2 regions of the Pseudoalteromonas phenolica genome follow, and region 2 is predicted to be linked to the other one. Evidence: predicted binding sites of a transcription regulator. Region 2 holds the regulator's gene; the other holds the start of a gene.
The links. The regulator sigma-54, encoded in region 2, starts transcription at its own class of promoters, with help from an activator protein. The targets are predictions, from matches to a motif close to GTTGGCACGNNNNTNGNNT.
Positions count from the first base shown of each region.

Region 1: the regulator sigma-54 is predicted to act here: its motif matches at 3,249-3,267, upstream of PP2015_RS00460 (YggN family protein).

Region 1 covers NZ_CP013187.1:98,264-104,081, reverse strand. Annotated here, with positions in the region: gene PP2015_RS00480 (acyl-CoA desaturase) at 1-360, shown strand, start outside; gene sthA (Si-specific NAD(P)(+) transhydrogenase) at 594-1,982, shown strand; gene PP2015_RS00470 (cytochrome b/b6 domain-containing protein) at 2,056-2,703, opposite strand; gene PP2015_RS00465 (PA3496 family putative envelope integrity protein) at 2,848-3,030, opposite strand; gene PP2015_RS00460 (YggN family protein) at 3,303-4,091, shown strand; gene PP2015_RS00455 (diacylglycerol/lipid kinase family protein) at 4,153-4,971, opposite strand; gene PP2015_RS21835 (hypothetical protein) at 5,199-5,342, shown strand; tRNA gene PP2015_RS00450 (tRNA-Ser) at 5,508-5,598, shown strand; tRNA gene PP2015_RS00445 (tRNA-Ser) at 5,616-5,708, shown strand.
Region 2 covers NZ_CP013187.1:328,592-334,409, reverse strand. Annotated here, with positions in the region: gene kdsC (3-deoxy-manno-octulosonate-8-phosphatase KdsC) at 1-487, shown strand, start outside; gene lptC (LPS export ABC transporter periplasmic protein LptC) at 484-1,038, shown strand; gene lptA (lipopolysaccharide transport periplasmic protein LptA) at 1,028-1,552, shown strand; gene lptB (LPS export ABC transporter ATP-binding protein) at 1,555-2,280, shown strand; gene PP2015_RS01545 (RNA polymerase factor sigma-54) at 2,328-3,848, shown strand; gene hpf (ribosome hibernation promoting factor) at 3,877-4,164, shown strand; gene ptsN (PTS IIA-like nitrogen regulatory protein PtsN) at 4,167-4,619, shown strand; gene rapZ (RNase adapter RapZ) at 4,637-5,485, shown strand; gene PP2015_RS01525 (HPr family phosphocarrier protein) at 5,487-5,762, shown strand.

The sequences.
Region 1 (5,818 bases), 230 kb from region 2:
GCAGCAGTCGGCCTTGCCAGCAAACTCAAACGCACACCAGTCGAGCGTATCGAAAAAGCCAAAGCTGAAACCTTGTTACTTAAGACTAAAGTTAAGCTGGCAAAATTGCCTTTAGCCCAAGATCAGCTTACATTGTTACAACAAGAATATGATTTGCTTCTAAAAAAGTTACAAACCTTTTGTGCGGCACAAAAGCAGTTATTAGAAGCAAAAGCTGATTCCATGCGTGAGCAATGTGATACTTCGGCAATTGCCAAGCAATACAAAGAACTTGAAGCTGCTTGGCAAACGCAAAAACAAGCATGGTTAGCACTAAATGCAAGGCTATTATCGAACGCTTATACCAAACCGCTTAACTAAGTGGTCTATTTTGAGGCAAGAAAACCTTGTTGGTAGCAAGGCAAAGATTTCGTTATTTAGTTGTTCTAAATGAGAAACCTTTAACGCGGCTATCATCAGGTTTAATCCCTCAAAATAATTAAGTGTTATTGCGGATTGGTATTAATTTGTTCGGTGATAGCCAACTCGCAAGTTGAGGAGGGGCTGTGGCCAAACAAAAAGCAGAATCAAATACAGACAAGCCGGCGTCATTTATGTATGACGCCATTATCATAGGTTCAGGTCCTGGCGGTGAAGGTGCCGCCATGAACCTATCTAAAAGTCACAAACGTGTTGCCGTTATCGAGCGCCATAAAGCGGTTGGTGGGGGTTGCGTTCACTGGGGCACTATTCCTTCAAAAGCACTCAGACACTCTGTTAGCCGTTTAATTGAATATAAACAAAACCCACTTTTTAGCCTCACTGAAAAGCCGCAGCGTTTAACCTTTGGTGACATTCTTAGTCATGCCAGTAATGTGATCTCTAAGCAATCAAATCTGCGCAGCAGCTTTTATGACAGGAACCGCATTGAGTTATTTCAAGGTGACGCCAGCTTTATCGACCGTTACTCAATTAAAGTCACACATGCAGATGGCTCTTATGAAGTGATCACAGCACCGATTATTGTGATTGCCACAGGCTCACGTCCATATCGTCCACCTGGTGTCGATTTCTCTCACCCTAGAATATATGACAGTGACACCATTCTAAGTCTAGAGCATGACCCTCAGCGCGTTTTAATCTATGGTGCCGGTGTTATTGGCTGTGAGTATGCCTCTATCTTTAAGGGCCTTGGTGCCAAAGTTGATTTGATCAATACCCGCGATAGATTATTGGCGTTTATGGACGCGGAGATTTCTGATGCACTCAGTTACCACTTCTGGAATAGTGGCATTGTTATTCGCCACAATGAAGAATTCGCCAAAGTTGAACCACATGAGCATGGTGTAATACTCCATCTACAATCAGGAAAGCGCGTACGTGCCGATTGTATTTTATTTGCCAATGGCAGAACCGGTAACACGGATAAGCTTAATCTTGCCGCAGTAGGCCTAAAAGCAGATGGCCGCGGACAGTTAAAAGTAAATGAGTGCTACCAAACTGAAATCGATAACATTTATGCCGTTGGTGATGTAATTGGTTATCCAAGTTTAGCCAGTGCCGCTTTTGACCAAGGACGTATCGCAGCCAAAGCCATTGTTTCAGGTGGTTGTAGCGAGAAGCTGATCAATGACATTCCGGCTGGTATTTATACCATTCCTGAAATGAGTTCAGTGGGCAAAACAGAGCAAGAGCTAACAGCAGCTAAAATCCCTTACGAGGTTGGTAGAGCGCAGTTTAAACACCTTGCACGTGCGCAGATCACAGGCACACAAGTTGGTAGCTTGAAGCTGTTATTCCACTCGGAAACTAAAGAGATTTTAGGTGTTCACTGCTTCGGTGAGCGTGCCTCAGAAATCGTCCACATCGGCCAAGCAATTATGGAACAAAAGGGCCCGGGTAATAACATCGAGTACTTTGTTAACACTACTTTTAACTATCCAACCATGGCTGAAGCCTACCGTGTAGCAGCGTTGAATGGTTTAAATCGATTGAGTGATTAAGTAGCTCACCACATAAAATGCAAAAACCCGAGAAACTAAGTTTATCGGGTTTTTTATTCACTCAAGTTTTGGCTTATGCAATCAATTGACTTAAAGGCTCCATGCCCCACAAGAAAATTAATACCGCCGCTAACAGAGCAAAGATGATATAAGCTATCCAACCAGCCTTCATTTTTGGTTGTTGCAAGCTTGATTCTGCTGTTCCCGTTAAAAGCGTCTTGATGAGGTTTTTACCTTTAAAACGATAGGCAATGATAGCCAAAATATGCAATGCAATTGCGGCAATTATAAAATCGATATTACTGTGGTGTATTGATCCTGCTAACTCGACAAGATCATAGCTGACATACTGAACTAACGGACCATCAACAAGAATATCGTCTGTGGTAAATAACCCTGTAACGAGTTGTAGAAGGATCAACACAAAAAACAGCACAACCATCAGACTGCCTGCAGCATTGTGGCCAACTCTGTCTTCTTTGCCTTTTAATGCATTAACAACCTTTGCCGGGTGATTAATCAACTTGCTTAGTCTGGCTGTTTCACTACCAATTACACCCCAAATTAATCTGGCTAACATCAGTGCTAACAACATATAACCAGTAACAAAGTGCAATTCTAACCAGCCTTCTTCACCACTGATATAAAGCACACCTAGCGCAGTAACCAACAACCAGTGAAAGCCTCGAATAAAACCATCCCAAACCTTAACTTTGCCCATATTAATCTCAAACTATTTTATGCCATGTGCACCATTATGCCGCACTGCGAGAGCGTGTCTAGATAGTTGAGATTTAACGCAGAGCTACTGCCTGATCTGACTTTGATTTAAACCAAGAAACTCGCTTCTAACAGCTCGCTTTGTTTAATCAATATCTCCAAACTCATCATCGCCTAAACATTCGCGTAAGCGCTTCTGTTCAAAATAATCTTCTAACCTTTTTCGAGCACGGCGCTTTTGTATGCTAGAAGACTCTGTATTTAAATCATCTAACTCCGCACCAAATTCATCATCAATAGGCACATCTTCAGAAAAGGAATTACGCATGGCAACAACCTCATGACTATAAGCACAATACTGAATTAATAATTAGCCCGATTTTTTAGGTTTGCAAACTTTACGATGTCATCTTGCGTGAAAGCAGCGATGTTAAAAATCATAATAATTGGTTAAATAGACCACTTTTATTTTTGTTTTAGCTATATACACACTTACCAGTAGAAAACAAAAAACACATAAACCGCTGATTTTAAACGATTTTAACTTTTGGCATTCATCTTGATAAGTAATCATCGAGTCTATCAACAGGAATGATAATTATGAAAAAGTTTATGCTAGCAACATCGCTAATTTTAAGTACTTCAGCAATCGCTCATGAAGATCACGGTATTCAAATTAGCAGCGATCAGTGCCAAGTCGATTTCCAAAACGATGTTCGCATCACACCGAATCAACTACAGATCACTGCAGAGAATAATAAACAACTAACGATTGACAGTTATGGTGAGCTTTATGTTGATGGACAGGCAATAACATTAACTCATGAACAAAAAGACGCCTTAGCGAATTATGCCGATTCACTTAGGGTGCAACTGCCACAAGTAGCGAACATCGCCCTTGACGGCGTGAAGCTTGCGGGTGTTGCATTGGATGAAGTCGCGCAAGCGTTCAACCTACAAGGACTAGAGTCCCTTAACGGTCTGATGGATGAACTACACGTTGAGATCAGTGATACCTTCTATCAACAAGGTGCATTTGTCATGGGCGAAAAGACCTTTCATGAGTTCGGAGAAAATTTTGATAACCACTTTGAAACTCACATAGAAGAAGCCGTCGAGTCAGCCATGATGGAATCAATTGGCAGTATCTTAATGTTGATCGGCTCTGAAATGGTCAGCTCAGGTGGCGACATGGAAAGCTTTGAAGCGCGCATGGAAAACATGGGTAAACAAATTGAAGAAAAAGTACAGCTACAAGCAAAACAAATTGAAGAACAAGCAAATGGCTTATGCGATAAATTTGAAGGTATTGCACATGCAGAAACTAATTTAGTTGCGCAGATCCCAGCAATGAATGGCTACCAGCTTTTTAACTTTAAATCTAAATAAGCTTTATTAAATTACAGTATTAATTATCTCCCTCTATGAGCTGACTAATGTCAGCTCTTTTTTATAACCTCATTTTCAGAGCGCCGCGACAGACTTTAATGACTGCCGGTGTCACGCCTATCATTTCACCATCAGCTTCAATTAACAGATCAGGATCAGAGATTTCATACTCCATCAACTCACTCACCTCAAGGTGAGATGACTTTTCATGTTGTCGTACTAGCATCAGCAAAAAGCTCCAAAGCCTACTCAATATAGACTCTGCCCTAAAATGCAGCATTAATAGCTTGCCATTATCAACCCTAGCACTCGGCGCCACTTTTAGGCCTGCAGCAAAAAACTGACCATTTGCAAATACACGCATCAAAGAAGGGTCATGCGATGAAGTGTGTTTAAAGCTAAACAAGTGCTTAATACCCGCAAAAATATAGCTCAGCTTATGACGGATTTGGAACGTATTCATATCTTTTACAACTGCAGCATTAAAGCCTATACCAGCCACATTAATGAAAAAGCGCTGATTGACTTTACCTAAATCTAATAACCTATAAGATTCAGAAAAAACCAAGGCTCGCCATTGCTGTTGAGAATAGGCGAACTGTCTAACAAAATCGTTACCCGTGCCAGCAGGCAGCACAGCAAGCGAAACAGCTGAATTCGCCAATGCATTCGCGACCAAATGCAATGTCCCATCACCACCAACTGCAACAACTGTTTCTACTTCTGCCAACTTTTGCTTGATAGCGGTGACATCGGTCTCAAAACACCCTGATGTAAAAAACCACTGATTTTTGCGCCCTCTTTTTACACATTCTTCTTTTATCCATTTAACCTGCGCTTCGATAAAAGGCGAATCACTTGGCTTTACAACAACGAGCATAAAATTAATTAACCTAGCTTATTAAATAATTATTCACAAAGAACCAAGAAGGCCCTTAAATCATGAAAAAAAGACAAGAATAACTATTCAAAAAACACAATGAAGAATTAAACCCATTAGAAAAACTTATCCTAAAATAGCAATTTTTATTGTTTTTAAATTAACCAAATCGAATGCAAAATACACTCAATCAAGCATTACTCACTTACATAACTTAGGAGCTCATCATGATCCAGACAGCTGCGGCGTGCAGCAACACGCAACCTCGCTTAAAGAAATCAACGATTAAAAAGCCAAGCTTTAGCTGGCAGTCTCTTTTTGCAGTCTGCGGTCAAAAGTTGTCTATGGCTCATATGTGTCTTTATAAATAACAGAAATAATGAAGTTATGTTTTTGATTTCACTATACACAATTTAACCGATGTGGCTATCTAAGCTAAAAAAAAGAATTTTTTCTTTAATTTTAGGTTAAATTTTAGGCAAACAAATCAAAAGCTATTTACAGCAGCATAATCGCTGAGTATTATCTTTGCCCATGGAGAGATGGCTGAGTGGTTGAAAGCACCGGTCTTGAAAACCGGCATACGTTAATAGCGTATCTAGGGTTCAAATCCCTATCTCTCCGCCACATTTAAAGTTTGCGCCGGAGAGGTGGCCGAGTGGCTGAAGGCGCTCCCCTGCTAAGGGAGTATAGGGTTTGTAGCCCTATCGAGGGTTCGAATCCCTCCTTCTCCGCCATTAACTTGTATTAAAACCGCTTAATAGCGGTTTTTTTATGTCTGCAATTCAACATCAATACAAGAACTACTTACACCAATCCTCTTGGCAAGGAAAACTGCTCTAGTACC
Region 2 (5,818 bases):
GCTGCTAATTTGCGACATTGACGGTGTATTCTCTGATGGCCGAATTTATCTTGGTAATCAAGGTGAAGAGCTTAAAGCATTTAACACCAAAGATGGCTTTGGCATAAAAGCCCTCATCAACGCTGGAGTTGAAGTTGCCGTGATCACTGGGCGTCATTCACAAATTGTTCAGCAGCGTATGACTAGTTTAACCGTTAAGCATATTTACCAAGGACAAGAAGATAAGGTGCAAGCCTACGAAGAGTTGAAAGCAAGCTTAAGCTTAACAGATGCCGATATTGCTTATATTGGTGATGATGGTCCTGACCTACCCGTTATGGAACAAGTTGGTTTTGCTGTTGCTGTTAACGATGCGCATCCAATTATTCGAAACCTTTCGCACTACACCACATTATTACCAGGTGGATTTGGTGCTGTGAGAGAGTTAACTGACTTAATTATGTTGTGTCAGGGTCAGACCCTAGGGACATCAGGAACAAGCGCATGACGGTGAACCGTGCCATATTACTGGTTATTTTTGCACTGACCATGTACTGGATATGGTCACCTTATTTTAATCAACCTGAAAAACAAGATGCCACTGATGAAGAGAGCATCGCCACACCAGATTACATAGCGACAGATCTGAAACAAACCAAATATTCAGAAGCGGGCTTACGAAATTATTTAGTCGAAGCCAATAAAATGGAGCTTTATCAACAGCTGGGGTTCAGTCATTTTACCGCCCCCACATTTACCCTGTTTAATGGGCCGCAAAATTGGCAGCTTACTGCCAATGAAGCGACATTATATGAAAATAACATGCTGATATTAGAGGGTGATGTAAAAGCGCTTAACCTCACTGAAGGCGCAATGATCAGCCAAATAAGCGCAGACCATATTCAAGTAGATATTACTCAGCGTTCAATGCGCTCAGATCTACCCGTAGAAATTGTTGGGCCTCACTTAAATATTAAGGGACAAGGCCTCAATGCAGATCTCAATACTGAAATTATTGAGCTCATTAACCATACGCGAACCATTTATTATGACCAATAAACTATTTCTTTCACTTCTGTTACTCGGCTTTTCTAACCTCAGCTATGCTGAAGAAGCATCTATGTCTCAAGTGTCAATAAAAGCTGGTAAACAGCAAGCACAATTAAAGACAAACATTGGCATCTTTGAAGAAAATGTTGAAATAATTCATGGCAATCGTGAAATTTACGCCGATCGACTTGAAGTTCATCAACGTGAAGAACTAGGTGAAAACAAACAGCTTTTAGTCGCGACAGGTAAACCCGCACGGTTTATTGAAAAGCAAGCCGATGGTACTTTGTTAAGTGCTAGCGCTGAAGAAGTAAGATATGACGTTGCAAATAGACTGCTTACTATCAAAGGCAAGGCCGAAATAAATCAAGCAGGTCAGGTTATCAAGGCTGAAGCGATTATTTATGACATCGAAAAACAATTGATCAGTGCCGAGCGAAACGAGCAAAACCAACAACGAGTGCACACGATTCTTGTGCCCGAGAAAAAGTCTCCAAAATCTAACCCTGAACAAGGTCAATGATCATGAGTGTGTTAACAGCTACGGCCTTAGCTAAAAGCTATAAGGGTCGCCAAGTGGTGAAAAATGTGAGCCTGAGTGTAGAAGCAGGAAGCATTGTTGGTCTACTTGGTCCTAATGGGGCAGGTAAAACCACCAGCTTTTATATGATTGTCGGTCTTGTTCCAAGTGACAAAGGTAAAGTCACCATAGATGATGAAGATATCACTTTACTACCTATGCACAGTAGAGCACGTATGGGTATTGGTTATCTTCCTCAGGAATCTTCCATTTTTAGAAAATTGACCGTGTATCAAAATTTAATGGCTATTTTAGAAACACGTAAAGACCTCAACAAAATCCAAAGAGAGCAAACTTTAGACGACCTACTTGATGAGTTTAACATTCAGCATATTAGGGACAGTCAGGGCATGGCTTTATCTGGCGGTGAGCGTCGACGAGTAGAAATTGCTCGCGCTTTAGCCGCTAACCCTAAATTTATCCTCTTAGATGAGCCTTTTGCTGGCGTTGATCCAATTTCAGTGTTAGATATAAAGAAAATTGTTGAGCATTTAAAAAATCGCGGCATTGGCGTACTCATTACAGATCACAACGTAAGAGAAACTCTTGATGTTTGTGAGAAAGCTTATATTGTTTCACATGGTGAATTAATCGCGTCAGGTACACCTGAATCAGTTTTAGCTGATCAAACCGTTAGAGACGTCTACCTAGGTGAACAATTCCGTCTATAGTTAATGCAAGACATTATCCAAATAACAAAAAGGATTGTTAGAAATACATGAGGCAATCGCTACAGCTGCGCATGGGGCAGCAACTAACCATGACACCACAATTGCAGCAAGCAATTCGCTTACTGCAATTGAGCACATTAGATCTGCAACAAGAGATCCAAGAAGCGCTGGATAGCAACCCTTTACTTGAAGTTGATGAATCAGAACTAGAACCAAGTGCTGATGACAATGATTCAGACAAAGCAGCCAAAGATACTGACTCTGGCGAGCAACTTTCTAATTCTGCTGATGATGGTCACGGTGAGGAGCCGACCAGCGATTACGAGCTTGATAGTGATGCAGCACTTAGCAAAGAAACGGTCAGTGACGATCTAGCCATGGATGTGACTTGGGACGAATACATGAGCGCTGCTCCAAGCTCCAGCAGTGGTCCAATGCCTGAAGACGAAACCATTTATCAGGGTGAAACCACTGAAACACTGCATGAATACCTGATGTGGCAATTAGAGCTCACCCCGTTTAGCCCTACAGATAAAGCCATCGCCGTTGCCATCGTAGAAGCAGTTGATGATGCAGGCCTACTGACTATCAGCACTGAAGAGCTTCTCGAAAGTATTAATGAAGGCAATGATGAAGAGTTAATCGAACTCGATGAAGTTGAGGCTGTATTAAAACGCATTCAACTATTTGACCCTGTAGGCATTGCGGCTCGCTCTTTACAAGAATGCTTATGTATTCAACTCAATCAGTTTGATGCAGATACGCCTTTCATTGCTGAAACAAAAATGGTGTTAAGCGAACATATTGATTTACTCGCTAGCCGTGATTACCGCACCATCATGAAAAAGACCAAGCTCAAAGAGCCTGAGTTAAAAGAAGTGATGACGCTTATTCATAGTCTTAACCCTAAGCCTGCCGCCAGTATTATCCGTGAAGAATCTGAGTACGTTATTCCTGATGTGTCAGTGAAAAAAGTGAAAGGCCGTTGGATTGTCGAACTAAACCCTGAATGCATGCCTAAAATAAGAGTTAACGATCATTACGCGGCAATGTCTCGTTCAGTTAAATCAAGCTCAGACAGCCAGTTCATACGTTCTCACTTGCAAGAAGCCAAATGGTTCATCAAGAGTTTAGAAAGTCGTAATGACACTTTAATGAAAGTTACTAATTGCATTGTGCAACAACAACAGGCATTCTTTGAACATGGACCAGAGGCAATGAAGCCTATGGTTTTAAATGATGTTGCTGAGATGGTCGAGATGCACGAGTCTACCATTTCTCGTGTCACCACTCAGAAGTACATGCATACACCCCGTGGCATTTTTGAGTTGAAGTACTTCTTCTCAAGTCACGTAAGCACTGAAAACGGAGGTGAATGCTCATCCACTGCGATTAGGGCATTGATCAAGAAGCTAATTGCTGCAGAAAACACTGCTAAGCCATTGAGCGACAGCAAGATTGCAGATATATTGGCAGAACAGGGAATCAAAGTGGCACGTCGTACAATTGCAAAATACCGCGAGTCACTCTCTATTCCACCGTCAAATCAGCGTAAAAGTCTGATTTAAGACGTAAACCAAGAGAAGGAAAATGCTTATGCAACTAAATTTAACTGGTCGTCACGTAGAAATTACAGATTCATTAAGAGACTATGTAAACACGAAGTTTGCAAAGCTAGAAAGGCATTTTGATCACATAAACAACGTTCATGTGATCTTAGATGTTGAGAAGCTGGTACAAAAAGCCGAAGCCACTGTTCATTTAAATGGAGCTGAAATTTTCGCTTCAGATGAACATTCAGATATGTATGCAGCCATTGATAAACTCGTTGATAAACTCGATCGCCAAGTTATCAAACATAAAGAGAAATTAACTCGACACTAACCATGAAACTTAGCTCGATTATCAACAAGGACTGCAGTAAAGCTGCGGTCCTTTTTAATAGCAAAAAACGTGCGCTAGAGTACATTAGTGAATTAGCGAGCCAGCACCTTCCTGAACACAATGCTCACGAAATCCTTGATGCCTTCCTGACTCGAGAAAAATTAGGCAGTACGGGCATAGGTAAGGGTATAGCGATCCCTCATGGCCGACTTGCAGGAATAGACTCTATCTTTGCCATCTTAGTGACCAACCAAAATGGAATTGATTTTGACGCAATAGACAATAGACCTGTCGATATTTTGTTGGCACTACTTGTACCTGAAGGTAATAATGCAGAACATCTAAAGACCTTAGCTGCAATTGCTGATAAACTAAACAATAAAGAGTTTTGTAAACAACTTCGTCATGCACAAGACGATGACGCACTCTATCAACTTATTGCGCTTCAAGATTAATAAATAGAGAGGAATCCATGGAACTGATCATCATTAGTGGTCGCTCAGGGTCAGGTAAATCAGTAGCCTTAAGGGTATTGGAAGACCTAGGATATTATTGTGTTGATAACATTCCCGTTAACCTCCTCCCTTCTTTGGTCAGAAGTGTCTCTGATAACTACGACAAAATAGCTGTCAGTATTGATGTGCGAAACCTGCCAAAAGAGCAACAAGAATTTAATGACATTCTTGAATACTTACCCGGCTTTGCAAACCCAACACTTTTCTATTTAGACAGTGATGATCAGGCACTGATTAAACGCTTTTCAGAAACGCGTCGATTACACCCACTTTCTTTAAATAATTTACCGCTTGATTTAGCGATTAAAGAAGAAAAGAAATTACTCGATGTATTAATTACACGCGCAGACGTTCTGCTTGATACCACTGATTTAAGTGTTCATCAGCTTGCAGAAACTATTCGAGAACAAATTCTTGGTAAAAAAGATAAGCAGCTCATCATTACTTTCTTATCTTTTGGTTTTAAACATGGCATCCCTAAACAAGCCGATTATGTATTTGATGCACGTTTTCTGCCAAACCCGCATTGGGAACCAGAACTAAAACCACTTACTGGGTTAGATCAACCAGTTAAAGATTATCTAGCAAGCCATAGCATAGTGCAGAAGTTCACTTGGCAGATACAAACCTTTGTGCAGACTTGGCTACCTCACTTAGAGCGCAATAACCGCAGTTACTTAACCATTGCAATTGGTTGTACAGGCGGCCAACACCGCTCTGTTTACCTTGCACAAACCATTGGTGAAAGCTTTGCCAAAACGCATAACAATGTGCAAATTCGTCACCGTGAGCAAGACGCAGACTAATATGGTCAAAGTAGAAGATACATTTTTAATTCAGAATAAATGTGGTTTGCACGCACGTGCTGCCACAGTACTTGCGCAGTTAGCCCTGCAATTTGATGCGCAAATCACGCTATATCAAGATGATAAAGAAGCCCCTGGTGACAGTGTCCTTGCTCTACTCATGCTTGAAAGTAGTCATGGCAAGCAACTCCGAGTTTGCTGCGAAGGCCCTGATGCCGAGCCCGCACTGACCGCCATTGGTGAGTTAATAGCACAAAAATTTCATGAAGATGAATAACCAAGCACTTGGTAACTCTGCAAAAATTACGTTAAACTTAAGGTACTCTTTTTAGG